DNA from 4 places in the Pseudomonas grandcourensis genome. Region 2 is predicted to be linked to each of the others. Evidence: predicted binding sites of a transcription regulator. Region 2 holds the regulator's gene; each other region holds the start of a gene.
What was found. Region 2 encodes FliA, which starts transcription of late flagellar genes. Its sites were predicted from a motif close to CTAAAGTTTNNNNNNNNNNNGCCGNTAA; they were not measured.

Region 1 (6,015 bases), 3.0 Mb from region 2:
ATATTCGTTGATCAAGGACATGGTGACTACCTTATGTTGTACGCTGGATGGCAGGTGACAGTGCGGCAATAATAGTCACGGTGTTTCATCAAGTAAACATTTAAGGCAAGTTTATTTAATTTAATTGCCGGGGTTTTGGCACACATTGGTAATGCAGTTATTAGTGTGGTCCCGGTCTGTCAGATATACATAAATTAACAATTGACCTGTACCGCTAGAGCATCCGGGCGAACCGGTACCGGTACTGCCCACCCTGCCGCACCGACCTTCCGGCAGGGCGAAGCGTCAACAATACTGCAGTTTTGCTGCGCAATCGCTAGAATGGCGGCCTTTGCGAAGTTCTGGAGTTTCCCCCTCATGCGCACTTTTCGTCTGGTGATTTCTTGCCCGGACCGTGTTGGCATCGTTGCCAAAGTCAGTAACTTTCTGGCATCACACAACGGCTGGATCACTGAAGCGAGCCATCACTCGGACAACCTCAGTGGCTGGTTCTTCATGCGTCACGAAATCCGTGCCGACTCCCTGCCATTTGGTATCGAAGCGTTTCGTGAAGCCTTCGCCCCGATCGCCGAAGAGTTCTCGATGGACTGGCGCATCACCGATACCGAGCAAAAGAAACGCGTGGTCCTGATGGCCAGCCGCGAGTCGCACTGCCTGGCCGACTTGCTGCACCGCTGGCACAGCGATGAGCTGGACTGCGAAATTTCCTGTGTGATCTCCAACCATGATGACTTGCGCAGCATGGTGGAGTGGCACGGTATTCCGTACTACCACGTCCCGGTCAATCCGCAGGACAAGCAGCCGGCCTTCGCCGAGGTTTCGCGCCTGGTCAAACAGCACGACGCCGAAGTGGTGGTGCTGGCCCGCTACATGCAGATCCTGCCGCCCGAGCTGTGCGGTGAATACGCGCACAAGGTCATCAACATTCACCACAGCTTCCTGCCGTCGTTCGTCGGTGCCAAGCCGTACCACCAGGCCTCCCTGCGCGGCGTGAAGCTGATCGGCGCGACTTGCCACTATGTGACCGAAGAGCTGGATGCCGGCCCGATCATCGAGCAGGACGTGGTGCGCGTCAGCCACAGCGACAGCATCGAAGACATGGTGCGTTTCGGCCGCGATGTCGAGAAAATGGTGCTGGCCCGTGGCCTGCGTTATCACCTGGAAGACCGCGTGCTGGTGCACGGCAACAAGACCGTCGTCTTCTGACAGACGTACGTCACAGTTGAAATTCGAAGGGCCTGGGCGTTCAATCGCTTCAGGCCCTTCGCCGTTTCTGCACCGAGGACATGATCATGGCCGATCCACTGGACAAAGCCACCTCCAAGGCTCCCGCCACGCTGGGCGAGGGTTGCCTGAGCCGCTACGACCCGGATGACATGGGGCCTGAAACCGGTACGGAGTTTCCTGACGCCGCGCGGTTGTGGGAACAGTTGCAGCAAGAATCCGAGGACAAGCCCAAGCCTGCCTGAGTTTTATCAACTTCATCAGCAGCGGCATGGCTCGCTCCCACAGGTTCAGTGACAACTTTGTGGGAGCGAGCCTGCTCGCGAAGGGGCCAGTTCAGACGCTAGATACGGAAACTGCCTACCAACTGCTTCAACCGCGCCGCTTGCTGCTCAAGGTCCGAGCACGCGCGCAATGTCGATTGCAGGTTTTCCACACCTTCCTGGTTCAGCGTGTTGATTTCGGTGATGTCGACGTTGATCGACTCCACCACGGCGGTCTGTTCTTCGGTCGCGGTAGCCACCGACTGGTTCATGCCGTCGATTTCACCAATACGCAGCGTCACGCTGTTCAGGCGTTCACCCGCGAGGTTGGCGATTTCCACGCTGTCCTGGCTGTGGCGCTGGCTGTCGATCATGGTGCTGACCGATTCCCGGGCGCCGACCTGCAGCTCCTCGATCATGGTTTGCACCTGTTGCGCCGATTCCTGCGTGCGGTGTGCCAGGTTGCGCACTTCGTCCGCCACCACGGCGAATCCACGACCGGCTTCACCGGCGCGGGCGGCTTCAATGGCGGCGTTGAGCGCCAGCAAGTTGGTTTGTTGGGAAATGCTGGTGATCACTTCGAGAATCTGCCCGATGTTCACCGTTTTGCTGTTCAGCGATTCGATGTTGGAACTCGATGCGCTGAGCATGCTCGACAGTTGATTCATCGCCGCGATGCTGCGGTCTACCACTTGCTGGCCGTCTTCGGCCAGGTTGCGGGCATCGCTGGCCTGGTTCGAAGCCTGAGCGGCATTACGGGCAATTTCCTGGGCGGCGGCGCCGAGTTGGTTGATGGCAGCCGCGACGCTGCTGGTGCGCGAGGCTTGCTGGTCGGAGTTGAACATCGACGAGTTGGAAGCGGCCACCACGCGCAATGCCACTTCATTGACTTGCCCGGTGGCCGAGGACACTTCGCGGATCGAGCCGTGAATGCGCTCGACGAAACGGTTGAACGCGGTACCGAGGGTGCCGAATTCGTCATTGTTCTGGATGGTCAGGCGCTTGGTCAGGTCGCCTTCGCCGTCGGCGATGTCGGCCATGGCGCGGGTCATGACGTGCAGCGGCTGGATCAGGATGCGAATCAGCATGCCGAGCAGGGCGATGATGATGGCCACGGCAATGATGGTCGCAACGACAGCCGAGGCGCGGAATTTGCTGAGCATCGAGTAGGCTTTGTCCTTGTCGACCGACACACCGATGTACCAGTTGACCGACGACAAGCCTTTGATCGGGGTGAAAGTCACGATGCGGGTTTTGCCGTCGACCTGGATTTCGCTCATTGCGCTGCTGATGGCCGGCGTGTCTTGCGGGTAGACATCCTTGAGGGACTTCATCGCCAGCGCTTTGTCAGGATGTACCAGGATCTTGCCGTCGGAGCTGACCAGGAAGGCATAACCCATGCCGTCGAAATCCAGCGTGCCAAGGCTGTCGGCGATCACCTGCAAGCTCAGGTCGCCACCGACCACGCCGATGTTCTGGCCGTCCTTGATAACGCTGTCGACAATGGAAATCACCAGCTGGCCGGAGGCCAGATCAATATAAGGCTCGGTCAATGCCGAACCGCTGCTGCCTTGCGCGCTCTTGTACCAAGGGCGTGCACGCGGGTCATAGCCATCGGGCATCTTGCTGTCCGGGCGAATGATGAACGAGCCATCCTTGTTGCCGAGGTAGGCGCCCATGAAGGTCGAGGTGACGGCTTTTTGTACAAGCAGGCTGGAAACGTTGTCGGCATCGGGGTTGAGCGCGACAGTTTGTGACAGGTTTTCAATCAGCAGGCTGCGCCCGTTCAACCAGGTCTGGATATTGTTAGCGGTAACTCCGCCCATTTCCTGCAGATAATTTTCCAGGTCTTCGCGGATGGCATTGCGCTGCAAATAGTCGTTGTACAGGGTGAATGAGGCGAAGGCGGCAATCACAATGAGGGCGGCGGCAAGCAGGATTTTATGGCTGAAACGCAGATTTTTGTTCATGGCTTGGGGTTCCGCTAAGGTCTTAATGTCCAGCGCGTGCTTTTATAAAGGGACGCACGACGGGCAAGGTTGAAAGCAAGTGAATTTTCCGACTCTCCTTAGGGAAATTTCCGACCAGATCGTGTCTGACTGCTTTGTCGTTATTTCTATCGGCCGTGTAGGACCAAAGATTAATCATGGGTGACCAAATGCCTGACTCATTGCAACTCGTTATCGGCGCAGATCTCGAAGGGCAGCCGATTGCCCAGGCCATGCGCCTGGCGAACCGCCACGGTTTGATCGCGGGCGCGACCGGCACCGGCAAGACCGTCACTTTGCAACGACTGGCCGAAGCCTTCAGCGATGCCGGTGTGGCGGTGTTCGCTGCCGACATCAAGGGTGACCTGTGCGGCCTTGGCGCCGCCGGCAACCCCCAGGGCAAGATCGCCGAGCGGATTGCCGGCATGCCCTGGCTCAACCACAAGCCTCAGGCTTATCCGGTGACGTTGTGGGACGTACACGGTCAGTCCGGTCATCCTTTACGCACAACCTTGAGTGAAATGGGGCCGCTGCTGCTGGGCAGCCTGCTGGAGCTGAGCGACAGTCAGCAGTCGGCGCTGTACGCCGCTTTCAAGGTGGCGGACCGTGAAGGCCTGTTGTTGCTCGATCTCAAGGACCTGAAAGCGTTGCTCAATCACCTGCGGGACAACCCCCAGTTGCTGGGCGACGATGCGGCGTTGATGACCACCGGCTCCAGCCAGGCACTGTTGCGACGACTGGCGACCCTGGAGCAACAGGGCGCCGAAGCCTTGTTCGGCGAGCCGGCGCTGCAACTCGAAGACATCCTCCAGCCCACTGCGGATGGCCGTGGGCGCATTCATTTGCTGGATGCCAGCCGCCTGGTACATGAAGCGCCGAAAGTCTACGCGACGTTCCTGCTGTGGCTGCTGGCCGAGCTGTTCGAACAGTTGCCGGAGCGTGGCGATGCCGACAAACCGCTGCTGGCGCTGTTCTTCGACGAGGCTCACCTGTTGTTCAACGGCACGCCCCAGGCATTGCGTGATCGTCTGGAACAGGTCGTGAGGCTGATTCGTTCGAAAGGCGTGGGCGTGTATTTCGTCACCCAGTCGCCGGGTGACCTGCCGGATGATGTGCTGGCGCAGTTGGGCTTGCGCATCCAGCACGGTCTGCGTGCGTTCACGGCCAAGGAGCAGAAGTCCCTGCGCGCAGTGGCCGAAGGTTTCCGCCCGAACCCGGCGTTAGATGCGTTGTCGGTGTTGACCGAGCTCGGGATCGGTGAGGCGCTGGTCGGCACCCTGCAGGAAAAGGGTACGCCGGAAATGGTTCAGCGGGTTCTGGTGGCACCGCCGCAATCGCGGATCGGGCCTTTGACCGATGCCGAGCGCACGGCGTTGATTGCCGGATCGCCTTTGAAAGGGCGTTATGACAAGCCGATAGACCGTGACTCGGCCTATGAGGTGCTTATGGGGCGCAAGGGGCTGGCACCTGAGCCCGAAGCGGAGCAGGGCAAACAGGAGCCGAGTTTCACCGAGCAGGCCGGAGAGTTCCTTGGCACAGCGGCAGGGAAGGCGCTGAAATCGGCGATGCAACAGGCGGCGAACCAGATTGGCCGACAGTTGGTGCGCGGCTTGATGGGCTCATTACTGGGCGGCAGCAAACGCCGATAGCGAGCGGACTCAATCAAATGTGGGAGCGAGCTTGCTCGCGATGGCGGCATATCAGTCAACCTATATGTTGAATGTCATACCGATATCGCGAGCAAGCCCGCTCCCACATGGGTTCTGTGTCAGGTTTTGGTTTTGGCGTGCGCCGCCAACCGCTCCAGCGCGGCCCGCAAATTCGGGTCGCTGATCCCGTCGGCCGTGGCCTGGATGGTCGCTGCCGCGTCGTTGGACAAATCCATGGTATGCCCGGCCGCACCTTGCTGAACGGTCGGCGGTTGAACTTTGAACAGGATCCGGGTCAGATTGGCGAACTCGTCGAACATCTGCAGTTGCCGTTGCAGGCGCTTCTGCTGGTAGCGCAGGCGGGTTGCCCAATGACCGTCGGTGACAATCAGCAACAAACTGCCTTCACGCCAGGAAGCCACGTGGCAATGCTCGCGAGCGGCGGGTTGCAATTGGCTTTCGAGCAAACGTTGCAGATGACCCAGGCGTTGAGCGTGGCCGAGAATGGCCTTCAGCGGCTTGGCTTCGCGTAGTAGAACGGCAGGTACTTTGGCCGTAAGTGGGCGAAATGCCATGATCAGACACCTGAAGTAACAGAGCCGCCATGGTAGCAGAAAGCACCGAATGCACCCGCCCATTGCTTTTGTGGGTGCTTTGCCCATTAAATCAACAACTAACTTCTGCCTTGAACGGCTTGAAGTTGAGCAAAACGCCCTTATTTTAAGTGAGCCCCGTCAAAGCGCTGTGCCAGCATCGTGGAATATCGCCACTTTCCTCTCCATCGTTTCCGGGTAGAATGCTCGTTCGCATGCGGCCATGAGGGCTGCACGGGCGACTCACGGGGCCGCCCTCCATCCCTTTAGTGTGGAAGATCCTGCCGATATGTTTGCG
Region 2 (6,015 bases):
GGTCGGCGGTGACCACGTCGAGGTTCGACACGGCCTTGGACATGGCTTCGTCGCCGCTGTTGAGGCCCAGGCGGACCAGGCGGTTACGCACCAGCACCAACTCGCCGACCATGTTCATGATCTCGTCGAGACGCGCGGTATCGACACGCACGGTGGTCTCGGCTTCGCTCGCCGGTTTTTCCGCCGGTGGCGCGGCCGGGGCACGGGCAGCAGCCGGTGCAGCGGCGGGCACAGGGGCCGGTGTTTCGGCTTTTGGCTCAGGAGCCTTGGCCACGGGTTTCGGCGCTGCAGCCTTGGCTGCCGGTGCCGCAACGGAAGCGCTCGAACCGCTGACCGCAGTCGCTGTGCCGACTTCAGTGAACTTGCCTTTGCCGTGCAATTCGTCGAGCAGCGCTTCGAACTCGTGATCGGAAATCAGATCGCTGCCGGCCGCCATCGCGCTTGGTGCCGCGGGTGCAGGCACCGAAGCAATGGCCGACTCCAAAGCCTCGACAGCAAAGTTACCCTTGCCGTGCAACTGGTCGAGCAGTGCTTCGAATTCGTCGTCCGTAATATCGGAACTGTCGCCGGCCGCTTTCGGGGCTTCTGGCGCAGCGGACGCCGGGACCACTGCATCGATGGCGAACTGGCCTTTACCGTGCAACTGATCGAGCAACGACTCGAACTCGGCATCGGTGATTTCATCGCTGCCGGCGGCATTGCTGGCAGGCGCTGGAGCAGCCGCCGGGGCCTCGGCCTGGGCCTTTACTGCGTTCAGCGAATCCAGCAGCTGTTCGAATTCATTGTCGGTGATATCGCCCGATTCGGCTTCAGCCACAGGCGCTTCGACCACGGCGGCGACAGGTGCCGCAGCCACCTCGTCAGCCGATTGCGGCTCGGCCAGACGGGCCAGCGCCGCGAGCAGTTCCGGTGTCGCGGCCGTGATCGGGCTGCGTTCGCGGACTTCGCTGAACATGCTGTTCACCGCGTCCAGCGCTTCGAGAACCACGTCCATCAGTTCCGAGTCGACGCGACGCTCACCCTTGCGCAGGATGTCGAACACGTTCTCGGCGATGTGGCAGCACTCCACCAGCTCGTTGAGCTGGAGGAAGCCGGCGCCCCCTTTTACAGTGTGAAAACCGCGAAAAATTGCATTGAGCAGATCCGCATCATCCGGACGGCTTTCCAGCTCGACCAGTTGCTCGGACAGTTGCTCTAGAATCTCGCCGGCCTCAACCAGGAAATCCTGAAGGATCTCTTCATCGGCGCCGAAGCTCATTAAGGGGGTGCTCCTACAGGTCTAAAAACCCAAAAAACCTAAAATTCTAAAACTCTAAAATCCCAGGCTGGATAACAAATCGTCCACATCGTCCTGACCGGACACAACGTCTTCTCTTTTATCGGCATGAATCTGCGGACCTTCACCCTGAGAGAGATGTTTTTGTGGATCTTTTTCAGCAAGCATCGCTTCACGGTCATGTTCGATGCCCGCAAAGCGGTCCACCTGACTGGCCATCAGCACGAGCTTGAGCAGGTTGCTTTCAACTTCGGTGACCAACTGGGTCACACGCTTGATCACCTGGCCCGTGAGGTCCTGGTAATCCTGGGCGAGCAGGATGTCGTTGAGGTTGCCCGACACCGCGCGATTGTCCGTGACGCTGCGCGTCAGGAACCCGTCGACCCGCCGGGCCAGTTCACGAAACTCTTCGGCGCCGACTTCGCGACGCATGAAACGCCCCCAGTCCGCGCTCAACACCTTGGCTTCATCGGCCAGGCCATTGACCAGCGGCGTGGCACTTTCCACCAGATCCATGGTGCGGTTGGCCGCGGCCTCGGTCAGCTTGACCACATACCCCAGACGCTCGGTGGCGTCGGTGATCTGCGACACTTCTTCGGCTTGCGGCATGTGCGGGTCAATCTGGAAATTGACGATCGCGCTATGCAGTTCGCGAGTGAGCTTGCCCACTTCCTGATACAGGCCGCGGTCACGGGTCTGGTTGAGCTCATGGATCAATTGCACCGCGTCGCCGAACTTGCCCTTTTCAAGGCTCGCGACCAATTCGACGGCGTGTTTTTTCAGGGTCGATTCAAAATCGCCCAATGAAGTTTCGTTATTGCCCATAGCTCCCCCGTGGCGCACTCATCAACCGATGCGTTCGAAAATCTTCTCGATTTTTTCTTTCAACGCCTGGGCCGTGAAGGGCTTGACCACATAGCCGTTAACGCCGGCCTGGGCCGCTTCGATGATCTGCTCGCGCTTGGCTTCAGCGGTCACCATCAGTACCGGCAGGTGCTTGAGCTTTTCATCGGCACGCACGTGGCGCAGCAGATCGATACCGGTCATGCCAGGCATGTTCCAGTCCGTTACCAGAAAGTCGATGCTTCCGCTGTTGAGCACCGGAATGGCGGTAGTGCCATCGTCGGCCTCGACGGTGTTGGTGAACCCAAGGTCACGCAGCAGGTTCTTGATGATCCGCCGCATCGTTGAGAAGTCATCAACGATGAGGATTTTCATGTTCTTGTCCAATTCGACCTCCAAGCAGTCTTAAACGCGCCCAGCACCTGGACGCGCCATTTCAATCAATCCGGCAAAGCACTCAATGACTGTCTGGAGCACAACAGATCGCGACCGGCGCAGTTCAACACCACACCAGCCTCGTTCGCAGTGTCCCCACACTGCCTTCAGCGCGCTCGCCACTCCCCCAAACGCCCCCGCAAACGGGCCGCGCACTGGCTGTGTAACTGGCTGACCCGCGATTCGCTGACCCCCAGGACCTCACCGATTTCCTTGAGGTTCAACTCTTCGTCGTAGTACAGCGCCAACACCAGTCGCTCACGCTCCGGCAAATTGGCAATCGCATCCGCCAGCGCAGCCTGGAAGCGTTCATCCTCCAGGTCGCGTGACGGCTCGAGATGAGCACTCGCGCCATCCTCGTGCAGCCCTTCATGTTCGCCGTCCTGCAACAGGTCGTCGAAACTGAACAGCCGGCTGCCCAGGGTGTCGTTCAAAATCCCGTAGTAATCGTCGAGACTCAATTGGAGTTCGGCCGCAACTTCGTGATCTTTAGCGTCACGGCCGGTTTTAGCTTCAATCGAGCGAATGGCATCGCTGACCATGCGCGTATTGCGGTGAACCGAACGTGGCGCCCAATCCCCCTTGCGCACTTCATCGAGCATGGCGCCGCGGATTCGTATGCCCGCGTACGTCTCGAAACTGGCGCCTTTGCTGGCGTCATATTTGGTCGACACTTCAAGCAGGCCGATCATCCCGGCCTGGATCAGGTCTTCGACCTGGACACTGGCCGGCAAACGCGCCAGCAAGTGGTAGGCAATGCGTTTAACCAGCGGCGCGTAACGCTCGATCAGCTCGTACTGCGCATCACGTGCCGACTTCTTGTAGAGGTTGTAGCCGCTGGCTGTCATAGAACAGGTCCTGCTGTCTGCTGCACGAGCCGCTCGACGAAAAACTCCAGGTGCCCGCGCGGGTTGGCAGGCAGCGGCCAGGTATCGACCTTCTGCGCGATGGCCTTGAACGCCAGCGAGCACTTGGAACGCGGGAAGGCCTCGTAGACGGCGCGTTGCTTCTGCACGGCCTTGCGCACGCTTTCGTCGTAAGGCACCGCACCGACGTATTGTAGGGCGACGTCGAGGAAGCGATCCGTGACCTTGGTCAACTTGGCGAACAGGTTGCGTCCTTCCTGCGGGCTCTGGGCCATATTGGCCAGGACGCGGAAGCGGTTCATGCCGTAGTCGCGGTTCAGCAACTTGATCAAGGCGTAGGCATCGGTGATCGAGGTCGGCTCGTCGCACACCACCAGCAGCACTTCCTGGGCTGCACGGACGAAACTGACTACCGACTCACCAATGCCCGCAGCGGTGTCGATCACCAATACGTCGAGGTTGTCGCCGATATCACTGAAGGCCTGGATCAGGCCGGCGTGTTGCGCGGGGCTCAGATGCACCATGCTCTGAGTGCCGGATGCGGCCGGAACGATACGGATGCCGCCGGGTCCCTGCAGCAGTACATCGCGCAGTTCGCAGCGGCCTTCGATCACGTCGGCCAGGGTACGTTTGGGTGTCAGGCCCAGCAGAACGTCGACGTTCGCCAGTCCCAGGTCGGCGTCCAACAGCATGACGCGCCGGCCAAGCTCGGCCAAAGCCAGGGACAAGTTCACTGACACATTAGTTTTCCCGACGCCACCTTTGCCGCCGGTCACCGCGATCACCTGTACGGGATGCATGCTGCCCATGTTATTTCTTTACCTTGTCTTGCATAGACGGAGGCCACATTACTGGCTGCGCGTTCACAAACGGAACAATGCATGGCAGACCATCGATGTAGGTACAAAAACTGTTCATTTTTACCTCAGCCAACCTGCTTGGTCGGGCTGTGGTAGATGTCAGCGAACATGTCAGCCATGGCTTCTTCGCTGGGTTCTTCCTGCATTTGCACGCTCACGGCGCGGCTGACCAACTGGTGACGACGCGGCAGATGCAAATCATCCGGGATCCGCGGGCCATCGGTCAGGTAAGCCACCGGCAGTTCATGACTGATGGCAAGGCTCAACACCTCGCCCAGACTTGCCGTTTCATCCAGTTTAGTCAGGATGCAGCCTGCGAGCCCACAACGCTTGTAACTGTGATAAGCGGCCGTTAGAACCTGTTTCTGGCTGGTGGTTGCCAGGACCAGATAATTTTTCGAGCGGATGCCACGACCGGCCAGGCTTTCGAGCTGCATGCGCAGGGCCGGATCGCTGGCCTGCAGGCCGGCAGTATCGATCAGCACCACGCGTTTGCGCAGCAATGGCTCCAGGGCCTGCACCAGGGACTGGCCCGGATCGACGTGGGTCACCGGCACATTGAGAATGCGCCCCAGGGTCTTGAGCTGCTCCTGGGCACCGATGCGGAAGCTGTCCATGCTCACCAGCGCAATGTTCTGCGCGCCATACTTGAGCACGTAACGGGCGGCCAGCTTGGCCAGGGTGGTGGTCTTGCCCATGCCGGCAGGGCCGACCATGGCGATCACACCGCCCTCTTCCAGCGGCTCGACTTCCGGAGTAACGATCATGCGCGCCAGGTGCGCCAGCAACATGCGCCAGGCCTGACGAGGCTCTTCGATATCGGTGATCATCGCCAGCAGGTCACGCGACAGCGGACCGGACAGGCCGATGCGTTGCAGGCGACGCCAGAGGTTGGCCTGGTCCGGACGGCTGCCTTGCAGCTGATTCCAGGCCAGGGAGCCCAACTGGACTTCCATCAGTTCGCGCAGGCTGTTGAGTTCGAAACGCATCGAGTCGAACGCACGTGGATCCACGCCACCGGACGTTGGCGCAGCGGCCGGCGCGGGGCGACGGGGTTCGGCGTAGGTCGGCTCGATCAGCGGCTCGGCGGCGGTCAACGGCAAGCCGGCGAACAACTGGCGATTGGTGGCATTGTCGCTCTCGCCATCGCCACGCAGGCTCAATTCGGCCTGGGCGGTGACGATCCGCGACTGAGTCTTGCGCAGCTCGTCTTCGAGCTCCATGTTCGGAACCCGCGGCGCCAGCGCCGACAGCTTGTAATCCAGCGCAGCCGTCAGCTCGACACCCCCGGCGATCCGGCGGTTGCCAATAATGGCCGCATCAGCGCCCAGCTCGTCGCGAACCAGCTTCATGGCCTGACGCATATCGGCGGCGAAAAAACGCTTAACTTGCATAAACCACTACCTCAGCCGTTGGGCCCTACTGTCGCAACGATGGTCACTTGCTTGTTGTCAGGGATTTCCTGGTAAGCCAACACATGCAAACCCGGGACTGCGAGCCGGCCAAATCGCGAGAGCATCGCGCGAACCGGACCAGCCACCAGCAGAATCACCGGCTGACCTTGCATCTCCTGACGCTGCGCCGCGTCGATCAAAGAACGTTGCAGCTTCTCAGCCATGCTTGGCTCCAGCAGAACGCCCTCTTCCGAGCCTTGTCCTGCCTTCTGCAGACTATTGAGCAATATCTGTTCCAACCTTGGCTCCAGCGTGATGACTGGCAGCTCCGACTCAGTGCC
Region 3 (6,015 bases), 870 kb from region 2:
TGCCGAGTTCGGCGAAGCGATCTCCCAGGCCTACACCATCACCGTCAAGGCCGACCGTTACGCTCGCCTGGGCGAGTTGAAGGACCAGGTTGTAGCCAAGCTGTCCGGTGAAGAAGGCCAGCCTTCCTCCAGCGAAGTCAAAGCGGCTTTCGGCGAAATCGAATACCGCACCGTTCGCGAAAACATTGTTAACGGCAAGCCACGTATCGACGGTCGCGACACCAAGACTGTACGTCCGTTGAACATCGAAGTCGGTGTTCTGCCAAAAACCCACGGTTCGGCTCTGTTCACCCGTGGCGAAACCCAGGCTCTGGTCGTTGCAACTCTGGGTACTGCCCGTGATGCACAGCTGCTCGACACCCTGGAAGGCGAGAAAAAAGACCCGTTCATGCTGCACTACAACTTCCCTCCGTTCTCGGTAGGCGAGTGTGGTCGCATGGGTGGCGCTGGTCGTCGCGAAATCGGTCACGGCCGTCTGGCCCGTCGTTCGGTTTCGGCCATGCTGCCTGCCGCTGACGTGTTCCCGTACACCATCCGTGTTGTGTCGGAAATCACCGAATCCAACGGTTCGAGCTCGATGGCTTCCGTTTGCGGTGCTTCCCTGGCCCTGATGGACGCTGGTGTGCCGATGAAGGCGCCGGTTGCCGGTATCGCCATGGGTCTGGTTAAAGAAGGCGAGAAATTCGCCGTCCTGACCGACATCCTGGGTGACGAAGACCACCTGGGCGACATGGACTTCAAGGTAGCCGGTACCGCCAAAGGCGTCACCGCGCTGCAGATGGACATCAAGATCAAGGGCATCACCGAAGAGATCATGGAGATCGCTCTGGGCCAAGCCCTGGAAGCGCGCCTGAACATCCTCGGCCAGATGAACCAGATCATTGGCCAGTCGCGTACCGAACTGTCGGCCAACGCTCCGACCATGATCGCGATGAAGATCGACACCGACAAAATCCGTGACGTCATCGGTAAAGGCGGCGCGACCATTCGTGCGATCTGCGAAGAAACCAAGGCTTCGATCGACATCGAAGACGACGGTTCGATCAAGATCTTCGGCGAAACCAAGGAAGCGGCTGAAGCAGCACGTCAGCGCGTTCTGGGTATCACCGCTGAAGCCGAAATCGGCAAGATCTACGTGGGCAAGGTTGAGCGCATCGTCGACTTCGGCGCATTCGTCAACATCCTGCCGGGCAAGGACGGTCTGGTTCACATCTCCATGCTGAGCGACGCTCGCGTTGAGAAAGTGACCGACATCCTGAAAGAAGGCCAGGAAGTGGAAGTACTGGTACTGGACGTGGACAACCGCGGCCGTATCAAGCTGTCCATCAAAGACGTGGCAGCAGCCAAGGCTTCGGGCGTTTAATCGCGCCTTACGCCTGACCGCTTCAACGTTGTAGAAAATGCCCCGCAGTGAAAGCTGTGGGGCATTTTTTTGTCTGCAGGAAATTGAGACGTTCCGGAAGTTGCCTGCCCCTGAAGTCAGTGCTAGGTTTAGCCCACCGCCCGTGTAGCTCAGCCGGTAGAGCAGCGCACTCGTAACGCGAAGGTCGCAGGTTCGATTCCTGTCTCGGGCACCAGCAAGACTTGTTTTCAGATGATCCCGAATGGTTCTGAAGGCCAGATAAACCGCGCTTCATACGGTTTTTTGCGTCAGAGAGATCCTTGATGATCCAGATCCATCTTCCATTCCCCAGATCAACGAGAACGCCATGACAATAAAAGAATTGACCCAAGAAGCCAGACACGAAGAAGCACTGAAAAAGTACGTGCTGGATGTGCCGGATCTGATGGAAGAGATCAAGGACCTGAGTGCCGATGATCAGAAGGACCAGATTCAGTGGGCGTTCGAGGATGAAGCCGAAGCCCAGGGCTTGCAGCCGTGGGAGTTGAGCCTCAAGTACACCTCGACACCGGATGAGTACGAGACAGAACGCCTGAAGCTGCATAAAGAAGCGGCCGAGGTACTAGGTGTCGAGTGGGAAGAGTACTGCGAGATGAACAATCTGGTGGTCTGACAAAAACGCCAGCCTTGATGAGGCTGGCGTTTTTCATACGGCGAGGCGCGATCAGAGACTCAGTCGCATCGACAGGTCTACCGCCTTCACATCCTTGGTCATCGCACCGATCGAAATGTAATCCACCCCGGTCTGTGCAATCGGCAGCAACGTACTTTCGTTGATCCCTCCGCTTGCCTCCAGCTTGGCCTTGCCGGCGTTCAGGCGCACGGCTTCGCGCATGTCGTCCAGGCTCAGTTCGTCGAGCATGATGATGTCGGCACCGGCCGCCAGCGCTTCTTTCAATTCATCCAGGCTTTCCACTTCAATCTCGACCGGTTTGCCCGGGGCGATCTTGTGCGCAGCAGCGATGGCCTGCGCGATGCCGCCGCTGGCGGCGATGTGGTTTTCCTTGATCAGGAAGGCGTCGTACAGGCCGATGCGGTGGTTGTGGCAACCACCGCAGGTCACGGCGTACTTCTGCGCCAGGCGCAGCCCCGGCAGGGTTTTACGGGTGTCGAGCAGCTTGACCTGGGTCTCGGCCACGAAGTCCGCCAGGTATTGAGCGCGGGTCGCCACGCCGGAGAGCAATTGCAGGAAGTTCAGGGCGCTGCGTTCGCCGGTCAGGAGCGAGCGTGCAGGGCCTTCGAGGTGGAACAGCACCTGATTGGGCGTCACCCGTTCACCGTCGGCAACCTGCCAGTGCACCGCCACCCGTGGGTCCAGTTGCCGAAACACGTTATCTACCCAGGCGGTGCCGCTGATGACGGCCGCATCGCGGGTAATGATGGTGGCTTTGGCCAGGCGTTCGGCCGGGATCAACTGAGCGGTGATGTCGCCGCTGCCAATGTCTTCACGCAACGCACGGCGCACGTTGGCTTCGATTTCGGCGGTCAGATCGGCGAGACGTAGATTCGGCATAACGGACTCCACAAACAAAGTGGCTCGATTATAGGGCCATGGCACGGACCAACCCAAGGCATCAGAGCGTTACGTTGGCGCTGGCGCCTGCATTTGGTCGATTCTCTGCCGTTGTCGGCGTTGATCGTCGATTCCGAGCAAGCGCCTGTTTGAGATCGGCAACCTCCAGCGCCTCAAATACGGCAAGTGATCGCGCCCCGGGGGATTATCGCGGCATACTGTGCCAATACAGTCGACGTTGAAGGAATCGGTATGCAGTTGGACCCCGCGAGCGGTTGGATTCAGGGTGTGCAGGTCTGCCCCTCACCCAACTTCAATGCGCGCCCCACAGACGAAATCTCCCTGCTGGTGATCCACAACATCAGCCTGCCTCCGGCGCAGTTCGCCACCGGCAAGGTGCAGGAATTTTTCCAGAATCGTCTGGATGTCACCGAACATCCCTATTTTGAAGGGATCGCGGATTTGCGGGTGTCGGCGCACTTTCTGATCGAGCGAGACGGTACCGTCACCCAGTTTGTTTCATGTCTTGAGCGTGCGTGGCATGCGGGTGTCTCGTGCTTCGAGGGGCGAGAAACCTGTAACGATTTTTCCGTGGGTATCGAGCTTGAAGGCACGGATGATCTGCCGTTCACCGACGCGCAATACCGCGCGTTGACAGCCCTGACCCGCCAGTTGCAGCAGGCGTTCACGGCAATCACCACCGAGCGCATCTGCGGGCACAGCGACATTGCACCGGGGCGCAAAACCGATCCAGGGCCGGCGTTCGACTGGGCACGCTATCGTGCCGCCCTGGCACAAGAGGAAGGACGATGAGTTTTCTGGTGTTGCTGTTGGCGGTGTGGATCGAGAAGTTCTCGGCCCTGCGCCATCGGGTTCAGCGTGACAATGGCTGGACACACGAGCTGAACAAGCTTGAGGCCAGTCCGCGACTTTCGGAGCGGCCATGGCTGGTGTTGTCGGTAGTGGTCTTGTTGCCGGTGGCGTTGCTGGGTTTGCTGCTGGTTGTCATCGAGCCGGTGGCCTACGGGTTGCTGGCGCTGCCGATCCATTTGCTGGTGGTGATCTACAGCCTGGGGCGCGGTGATCTGCTGGGCGATCTCGGGCCGTTCCGCGATGCCTGGCGTCGGGAGGACCTGCAAGCGGCGGCCCATGTCGCCAAGCGCGACCTGGATATCTGCGCAGACAGTGGCGAGCAGCTGCTGGAGCAGGTCGAAGGGCATTTGCTGTGGGAGGCCTACCAGAGCTTTTTCGCGGTGATTTTCTGGTACTTCCTGTTGGGTCCGGTCGCGGCGCTGAGTTATCGACTGCTGGCGCTGGCCGAAGAGCACGGGAAAAACCCGGCGGTGGTCGAGCGCGCCGGGCAACTGCGTCACGCCTTCGACTGGTTGCCGGTGCGTCTGCTGGCGGCGAGCCTTGCTTTGGTCGGCAATTTTGTCGCGGTCAGTCGGGTCATGCTGCATGAACTGCTGAACTGGAACATCAGCGCTGCGCAATTGATCGTGAAAGTCGGGCTGGTGGCCGGTGAAATTCCGGCACCGGTGACGGGCGCGGAAGGTATCAACAATCTGGACCGCATCTGGGCGCTGCTGCTGCGTGCGGCGGTGCTCTGGTATGCCGGGTTTGCGTTGTGGACGGTGCTGCATTAGCACCGCATTCAGAGCAAGCCCCTTAGCCACGGGGCGATCACTAGTCCGAAGTGCTTCGCCCTGTCGTTAACCTTAAGTTACAAAACCTCCTGCCGATTTAAGTTATACAGAGATAGCGCCGAATAGTGGCTATCTGCTGTCTGTCTGCGCCTGCCAATAAAAAAAATAAGAAATTGAAGGGAGACATCCAGTGAAGAGCTTGCTCTATCCCGCTGTCGCACTGATGAACCGCCTGAGCTTCGGCATGAAGTTCAGCCTGATCAGCGTACTGTTCCTGGTGCCGATGCTGGTGACCAACTTCTATCTGGTGCGTGACTCCTATCGCGAATTCCAGGGCACGCGGATCGAACTGCAAAGTCTCGACCTGTTGGGCAGTAGCCTGACGTTACGGCGCGATCTGGAAACCCTGAACAACCTGGTGCAGATCAATGTCAGCCTCGGCCAATCCGGCAAGGCCGGCAATGTCGAATCGAAGATCAGCGCCCTCGAACAGAATATTCTGACTCGCCTGCAAGGGCTGACGGCGATGACCAGCGACCCGGAGCAGGTCGCGGTGTTTGATGGCAAGCGCGATGAAATGATCGCCGCGTTCAAGGCCCAGCAAACGGAAAACTCCCTGCAAAGCAAAAGTGCCTTGATCGGCAAACTGGTGGGCAGCGCGCAGATTTTCAGCCAGCTCATCACCAGCCAGTCCGGTCTCAGTCGCGACAACCAGAACGACATGCGCCAGTTGAGCGAACTCGTCACCCTCGTCACGCCAAGGGTCACCCAGATCCTGGGCGAAGGTCGGGCAATGGGGTCTTACTCGTTGGGGCAGGGGTTCATCAACTCGGCGTCGAGTACCCGTTTCGATGAATTGCTGGCGCAGATTGAAAAGCTCCAGGCCGAGTATGGCCTGAAGTTGCAGGATGCCGTGGGTTCCAGCAAAGCCGCACGCGATAACCTGGCGACTCAGGCCGATAGCAGCCGGGCATCCTTGAAAAAAGCCAGCGAGCTGTTCGAAGAGCAAGTGGTCATGGCCGATACCCTCGACGCGCCGTGGCAGGGTTTTTACGATCAGGTCACTGCCCTGATGGACCAGACTTACCAACTCAATGAAGCGACCCTGAAGTACCTCGGCCCGCAGTTGCAGCAACGCCTGGACCAGAATCGTACGCACATGATCTTGCAGGCCGTGGCGTTGTCAGTGGTGTTTGTACTGATATTCTACCTCTACGGCGGTTTCTATGCCTCGACCCGCACCACCCTCAAACGCCTGGGGGGGGTGATGGACAAGGTGGCGGCCGGCGACATGACCGTGACCTTCAGCGCCCACAGCCGCGATGAGTTGGGGGAGTTGGGCGAGGTGTTCAACGGCACCGTGAAAAAGATCCATGACCTGATCGAGCGGGTGGGGCAGACCGTCAGTGAAGTCGAGCGTCAGGCCGGGCAAGTGGAAAGCGTTTCCGCGCAAA
Region 4 (6,015 bases), 1.2 Mb from region 2:
CCGTTCGAAATCGGCGAGGCGACCATCACCAACCGACGCATCTGCTCGTTCAAGACCGGCCCCACAGAGTTGCCGCTGTACCTCGATAAATGGCCGAAGCTGACCAACGACAGGGACATCGAGTTCTTTATTGATGCCTATCGCAACGAGTCGACGCTCAAGCGCTCGATGTCACTGGATTCGGTGACCGGTAGCGAGTCGGTGCGCAGCGTCAACAAGTCCAATGCGGATCGCTTTCACGCCGACCTCAAGTCCCGAGTCATCCGCGGCTTTTAATACAGAAAACGCCGACAAAAAAGCCGACATCGCTGTCGGCTTTTTTGTCGGTCACTGCTTGGGCGGTTCAGCCGGTTTGGCTGGCTCACCCGGTTTCGGTGCCGGGTCATCAAACAGGTTCAGACGTTCACGAAGCTCGTGAGCCGGCAGCGGTTCCTTGTCTGCCGGCAACGCGTTCGGGTCGACCGGTGCAGCCGGTGTGGCTTGCGGAGCAGCCGAACCTTGCGGCGCATCAGGAACTGGCTCTGCCCCTTGCGAACCTTCGATCGCACGCTGGGCTTTCTTCGTCAGCACCACGATGTCGATACGACGGTTCACCGGGTTGAACGGATGCTCGCGATCGAACAGGGCCGACGAGGCATAACCGACCACACGCGCCACCTGTGCATCCGGATAGCTGCCCGCCACCAAAGCACGCCGTGCGGCGTTGGCACGGTTGGCCGAAAGCTCCCAGTTACCGAAATCACCGGTGCCGGTGTATGGCTTGGCATCGGTGTGGCCGCTGATGCTGATCTTGTTCGGCACCGCCTTGATGGTGTCGGCCATGGCCAGCAGGATGTCTTCGAAATACGGCTTCAAGCGAGCTGAGCCTGAGTCGAACATCGGGCGGTTTTCCGCGTCCATGATCTGGATGCGCAAGCCGTCTGGCGTGATTTCGAACAGGATCTGATCCTTGAACTTCTGCATCTGCGGGTTTTCTTCGACCTTGTTCTGCAGTTCTTGCAGCAACAACTCGAGACGCTCTTTTTCGACCTGCTCGGCCATGCCTTCGACCTGGTCGGTATCAACGGTGACCTTGTCCGGCTGCGGCTGGGACTTTACCTCGGGGTTGAGGGTGTTTTCCGGCGCCAGGGTCGGCGTGCCGCCCAGATCGATGATGTAGGGCGTGCCGCTTTCGGAAAAGCCGATCGGGTCCTTGAAGTAACCGGCGATGGCGATCTTCTGTTCCGGCGTGGCGGTGGACAGCAGCCACAACACCAGGAAGAACGCCATCATCGCCGTGGCGAAGTCGGCGAAGGCGATTTTCCAGGCGCCCCCGTGATGCCCGCCCGCATAGCGCTTGACGCGCTTGATGATTATCGGCTGATTGTTTTCCATGGCTTATCGACCGCGAACCGCTTGTTCCAGCTCGGCGAAGCTTGGGCGGTGCGCCGGGTACAGCACCTTGCGCCCGAACTCCACGGCCAGCGATGGCGGCATGCCGGAAGCCGACGCCACCAGCGAGGCCTTGATGGCTTCGTAGACGTTCAGCTCTTCCTTGGCATCGTGGGCCAGGGAATGGGCCAGCGGGCCGAAGAAGCCGTAGGCGGCGAGAATACCGAAGAAGGTACCGACCAGTGCCGCACCCACGTGCAGGCCGATGGACTTCTGGTCGCCTTCACCCAGCGAAGCCATGGTCACCACGATCCCCAGTACCGCCGCGACGATACCGAAACCGGGCATGGCGTCGGCGATGCCGTTGACCGCGTGGGATGGATGCTCCAGGTCTTCCTTGAGGCTGAACAGTTCCATGTCGAACAGGCCTTCCAGCTCGTGGGGAGCCATGTTGCCGGAGGACATGATGCGCAGGTAATCGCAGATGAACGCGGTCATGCGCTCGTCCTTGAGAACGGTCGGGTACTTGGCGAAGATCGGGCTCGCGGCGGCATCTTCGATGTCGCCTTCGATGGCCATCATGCCTTCGCGGCGGCTCTTGTTGAGGATCTCGTAGATCAGGCCCAGCACTTCAAGGTAGAAGCCGTGGTTGAAACGCGAACTGAACATGCTCAGGGACTTCTTGAGCACGTGCATCGTCATGTAGCCGGGGTTGGCCTGCAAGAAGGCGCCGAGGGCCGCGCCGCCGATGATCATGACCTCGAAAGGCTGGATCAGGGCGGCAATCTTGCCATGGGAAAGCACGTATCCGCCGAGCACGCTCGCGAATACGACGATGATGCCGATAATTTTAGCCATAGGTTAGGAGAGCACTTACTGAGTCGGGTTCAAGGTCATATTCGGAAGTTAAAAAATCTCTTCTTCTACTTATCGGCAAAACTGCGCCAGACTATAGCCAGTTCAGGCGAAAAGCTAATTTGACCCCTTGCGGGCATAGGTAATGTTGACGATGATCGCCTCCCACCATGGTTAACGAAACGAACGTCCCAACCCCGAAACCGACCACGCTCGAAGGCTGGGTCAAGCTTCTCGATGGCGTGCGCCTGCCGGTTCCGCAAGCCAGCCACGACCTGGTTTGCAAGGCCATCGGCGACAATCGCAGCTCGCTGCGCGATATCGCCGACCTCATGCAAGGCAGTCCGGCCCTGGCCTTGAGCGTGATTCGCGAAGCCAACCGGCATACCCATGGCGGCATGACCGAACCGGCGGAAAACCTTGAGGTTGCGATCAATCGCCTCGGTCTGAAGCGCACCGAAGAACTGCTCGCCCGCCTGCCCGCCGAACCCCAGTCCGAGATCCCCAAAGCCCTGCGTCAGTTGCAGATGATCAGCCAGCACGCCACGCAACAGGCCAACGGTTTTTTTGCCAGTCGCCTGGCGCGCCTGTGGCAGGACATCCACTGGGGCAGCCTGCTGTTTCTTTCGCCGCTGTGGCCGCTAGCGCTGACCCATCCAAAACTGCTCGAAGACTGGGAGCTGCGGGTCATTCATAAAGGCGAGTCGGCACGCAAAGTCGAGCAGCAACTGTTTGGCGCACGCCTGCTGGATATCGGCCAGGCGCTGGTGGAGGTCTGGCGCTTGCCGATCTGGGTGCAGCAGGGCTATCGCCTGTTACTCACCGAACAGCGGGAGCTGGTGAAAGTCCTGCGCATTGCCCGTGACAGCGAGCATCCACTGCGCCAGCAGAACCGCCTCGATGACGATCCGACCCTGCGCCGCTGGCTCAATCAGCCGGCCAATACGGTGCTGCTGGCCAACGGGCTGGCGCTGTCGGCGCAACATGCCTGGGACAGCCCCCACAGTGAGCGCTGGCAGTACCTGACCAGCCTTTACCTGCAAATGCCAATGGACGAGCTACAGCAACAACTGCACCAGCAAGCCGCCAACAGCGCACGCCAACATGCCATGCCCGACCTCTGGCACCCCGCCGAGTCGCTGATCTGGCCGTGGGGCATGAACCGTGTCCACGCAGGCTTGCTGCCGGCAGCGCCACCCACCGCCGAAGACCTGGCGAAGTGGCGCAAGCAATGCGCCGAACTGCTGGTCGAGCCGAGTCGCTTCACCAACGCCATGCACTTGACCATCGCCGCCAGGGACGCCCTCGTGGCCTGCGGCATGCGTCGGGTCATGATCCTGATGGCCGACCGTACCCACGCCAACCTGCGCGTGCACCAGACGGCCGGCCTGCCGAAGGAAGCGGCCGGGTTGAACTTCGTGGTCAGCCAGAGCAACGTGTTGCAACGTCTGCTGGCGCAACAGGCCCAGGTGCGCCTGACGCCAGCCAACAACGCGCAATTCTCGGCTCTGCTGCCCAACAGCCTGCGCTCACAGTTCAGCGGTGAACACCTGCTGCTGCGTTCGCTGGTCAACAATGGCCGGGTGATCATGATCGTCGTAGCGGATCAAGGCGGCGGGCCGTTTTCTGAAATTTCCGTACAGGCCTTCGGCAAAACCGCGCAGTGCATCGAGAAAGCCCTGCACAGCTTTAGCCACCGAGGCCAATAAGCTGCGTTACAATCCTCCCTTTTGTGCTCTGGAGACCTCACATGTCTGACTTCTCTGGCTTGCCGCTGGTGATCGAGCCGAGCGACTTGCTCCCTCGCCTCGACGCCCGCGAACTGATTCTGGTGGACTTGACCAGTCCCGCCCGCTACGCCGAAGGGCACATTCCCGGCGCGCGCTTTGTCGATCCGAAGCGCACGCAGCTCGGCCAGGCCCCCGCCCCGGGGCTGATGCCCCCGCAGGCAGCACTCGAAGCGCTGTTTGGTGAGCTGGGACACAATCCCGATGCGGTCTACGTGGTGTATGACGACGAAGGCGGCGGTTGGGCCGGGCGCTTCATCTGGCTGCTGGATGTCATCGGCCACAACAAGTACCACTATGTCGACGGCGGCCTGACGGCCTGGCTGGCAGAAGGCTTGCCCATGTCGATCCAGATCCCGCCACCCGTGGGCGGCCCGGTTCCACTGACCTTGCACGATGAACCCACCGCCACCCGCGAATACCTGCAAAGCCGCCTCGGCGCCGCCGACCTGGCAATCTGGGACGCACGCGGGCCGCTGGAGTACTCCGGCGAAAAAGTCCTGGCAGCCAAGGGCGGCCACATTCCCGGCGCAGTCAATTTCGAATGGACCGCCGGCATGGATCGGGCACGCCAGTTGCGCATTCGCACCGACATGCCGCAGATCCTCGAACAACTCGGGATCAGCAAAGACAAAGAAGTGATTACCCACTGCCAGACCCACCATCGGTCTGGCTTCACCTATCTGGTGGCCAAGGCTCTCGGTTATCCGCGGGTCAAGGGCTACGCCGGCTCCTGGGGCGAATGGGGCAACCATCCCGATACCCCGGTAGAAATTCAAGATTTTAAGGACCGTTAATGAACAAGCGTCTGTTTCTCCTCGGCCAGTACCTGCTGCCCCACAACCTGCTCTCGCGACTGGCCGGCTGCATCGCCGAATGCCGCGTGCGCTGGTTCAAGAATGCCTTTACCGCCTGGTTCGCCAAACGTTATCAGGTGGACATGTCCCAGGCGCTGGTCGAAGACCTGACCGCCTACGAGCACTTCAACGCATTCTTCACCCGCGCATTGAAAGACGGTGCCCGTCCGCTGGACGAGACCCCGGGCGCGATCCTCAGCCCCGCCGACGGTGCAATCAGCCAGCTCGGCCCGATCGAGCACGGCCGCGTATTCCAGGCCAAGGGCCACAGCTTCAGCGTGCTGGAATTGTTGGGTGGCGATGCGGCAAACGCTGCGCCGTTCATGGGTGGCGATTTCGCGACCATCTACCTGTCGCCGAAGGACTACCACCGCGTGCACATGCCGCTGGCCGGCACCCTGCGCGAGATGGTCTACATCCCGGGCCGTCTGTTCTCGGTCAACCAGACCACCGCTGAAAACGTTCCGGAACTGTTCGCCCGCAACGAGCGCGTGGCGTGCATTTTCGACACCGAGCGCGGGCCGATGGCCGTGGTGCTGGTGGGCGCGATGATCGTGGCGTCGATTGAAACCGTGTGGGCCGGTCTGGTCACGCCGCCGAAACGCGAGCTGAAAACCTTCCGCTACGACGAAGCCGCTCGCGCGCCGATCCACCTGGAAAAAGGTGCGGAACTGGGTCGCTTCAAGCTGGGTTCGACCGCCGTCGTGCTGTTTGGGCCGGATCAAGTGAAGTGGGCTGAAGAGATGACCGCCGGTACTGCGGTGCAGATGGGTCAGGGTATGGGCTCTCCAAAAGCTTAAGGACCGAGCTGTACCCCTGTGGGAGCGGGCTTGCTCGCGAAAACGGACTTACAGTCAACATAGATGTTGAATGTGATGACGCCTTCGCGAGCAAGCCCGCTCCCACACTTGTATCGGGTGTATCAGAGCTGACCGTCGCGATCGCGGAAGCCCAGCAGGTACAGCACGCCATCCAGGCCCAGCGTCGAAATCGCCTGCTTGGCCGACTGCTTCACCAGCGGCTTGGCGCGGAACGCCACGCCCAACCCGGCAATCGCGAGCATCGGCAAGTCATTGGCACCGTCACCGACCGCAATGGTCTGCTCCAGGCGCAAGCCTTCCTTGTGTGCCAACTCTTTCAGCAAA

Region 1: AABM52_RS24625 (methyl-accepting chemotaxis protein) is a predicted target of FliA. The motif match lies at 3,604-3,631, and genes of this name have one in related genera.
Region 3: AABM52_RS03940 (methyl-accepting chemotaxis protein) is a predicted target of FliA. The motif match lies at 4,633-4,660, and genes of this name have one in related genera.
Region 4: motA (flagellar motor stator protein MotA) is a predicted target of FliA. The motif match lies at 2,299-2,326, and genes of this name have one in related genera.

The regions. Positions count from the first base shown of each region.
Region 1 is NZ_CP150919.1:5,500,169-5,506,183, reverse strand. Features, by position in the region: gene mvaT (histone-like nucleoid-structuring protein MvaT) at 1-21, opposite strand, end outside; gene purU (formyltetrahydrofolate deformylase) at 358-1,206, shown strand; gene AABM52_RS24630 (hypothetical protein) at 1,293-1,469, shown strand; gene AABM52_RS24625 (methyl-accepting chemotaxis protein) at 1,568-3,457, opposite strand; gene AABM52_RS24620 (helicase HerA-like domain-containing protein) at 3,646-5,124, shown strand; gene AABM52_RS24615 (DciA family protein) at 5,244-5,699, opposite strand; gene secA (preprotein translocase subunit SecA) at 6,007-6,015, shown strand, end outside.
Region 2 is NZ_CP150919.1:1,782,238-1,788,252, reverse strand. Features, by position in the region: gene AABM52_RS07880 (chemotaxis protein CheA) at 1-1,258, opposite strand, end outside; gene AABM52_RS07875 (protein phosphatase CheZ) at 1,313-2,101, opposite strand; gene AABM52_RS07870 (chemotaxis response regulator CheY) at 2,123-2,494, opposite strand; gene fliA (RNA polymerase sigma factor FliA) at 2,662-3,402, opposite strand; gene fleN (flagellar synthesis regulator FleN) at 3,399-4,229, opposite strand; gene flhF (flagellar biosynthesis protein FlhF) at 4,346-5,674, opposite strand; gene flhA (flagellar biosynthesis protein FlhA) at 5,686-6,015, opposite strand, start outside.
Region 3 is NZ_CP150919.1:908,562-914,576, forward strand. Features, by position in the region: gene pnp (polyribonucleotide nucleotidyltransferase) at 1-1,363, shown strand, start outside; tRNA gene AABM52_RS03915 (tRNA-Thr) at 1,502-1,577, shown strand; gene AABM52_RS03920 (DUF6388 family protein) at 1,710-2,015, shown strand; gene nadC (carboxylating nicotinate-nucleotide diphosphorylase) at 2,067-2,915, opposite strand; gene ampD (1,6-anhydro-N-acetylmuramyl-L-alanine amidase AmpD) at 3,168-3,728, shown strand; gene ampE (regulatory signaling modulator protein AmpE) at 3,725-4,561, shown strand; gene AABM52_RS03940 (methyl-accepting chemotaxis protein) at 4,752-6,015, shown strand, end outside.
Region 4 is NZ_CP150919.1:597,908-603,922, reverse strand. Features, by position in the region: gene AABM52_RS02595 (toll/interleukin-1 receptor domain-containing protein) at 1-276, shown strand, start outside; gene motB (flagellar motor protein MotB) at 328-1,374, opposite strand; gene motA (flagellar motor stator protein MotA) at 1,378-2,229, opposite strand; gene AABM52_RS02580 (HDOD domain-containing protein) at 2,397-3,935, shown strand; gene rhdA (thiosulfate sulfurtransferase) at 3,977-4,810, shown strand; gene asd (archaetidylserine decarboxylase) at 4,810-5,670, shown strand; gene serB (phosphoserine phosphatase SerB) at 5,793-6,015, opposite strand, start outside.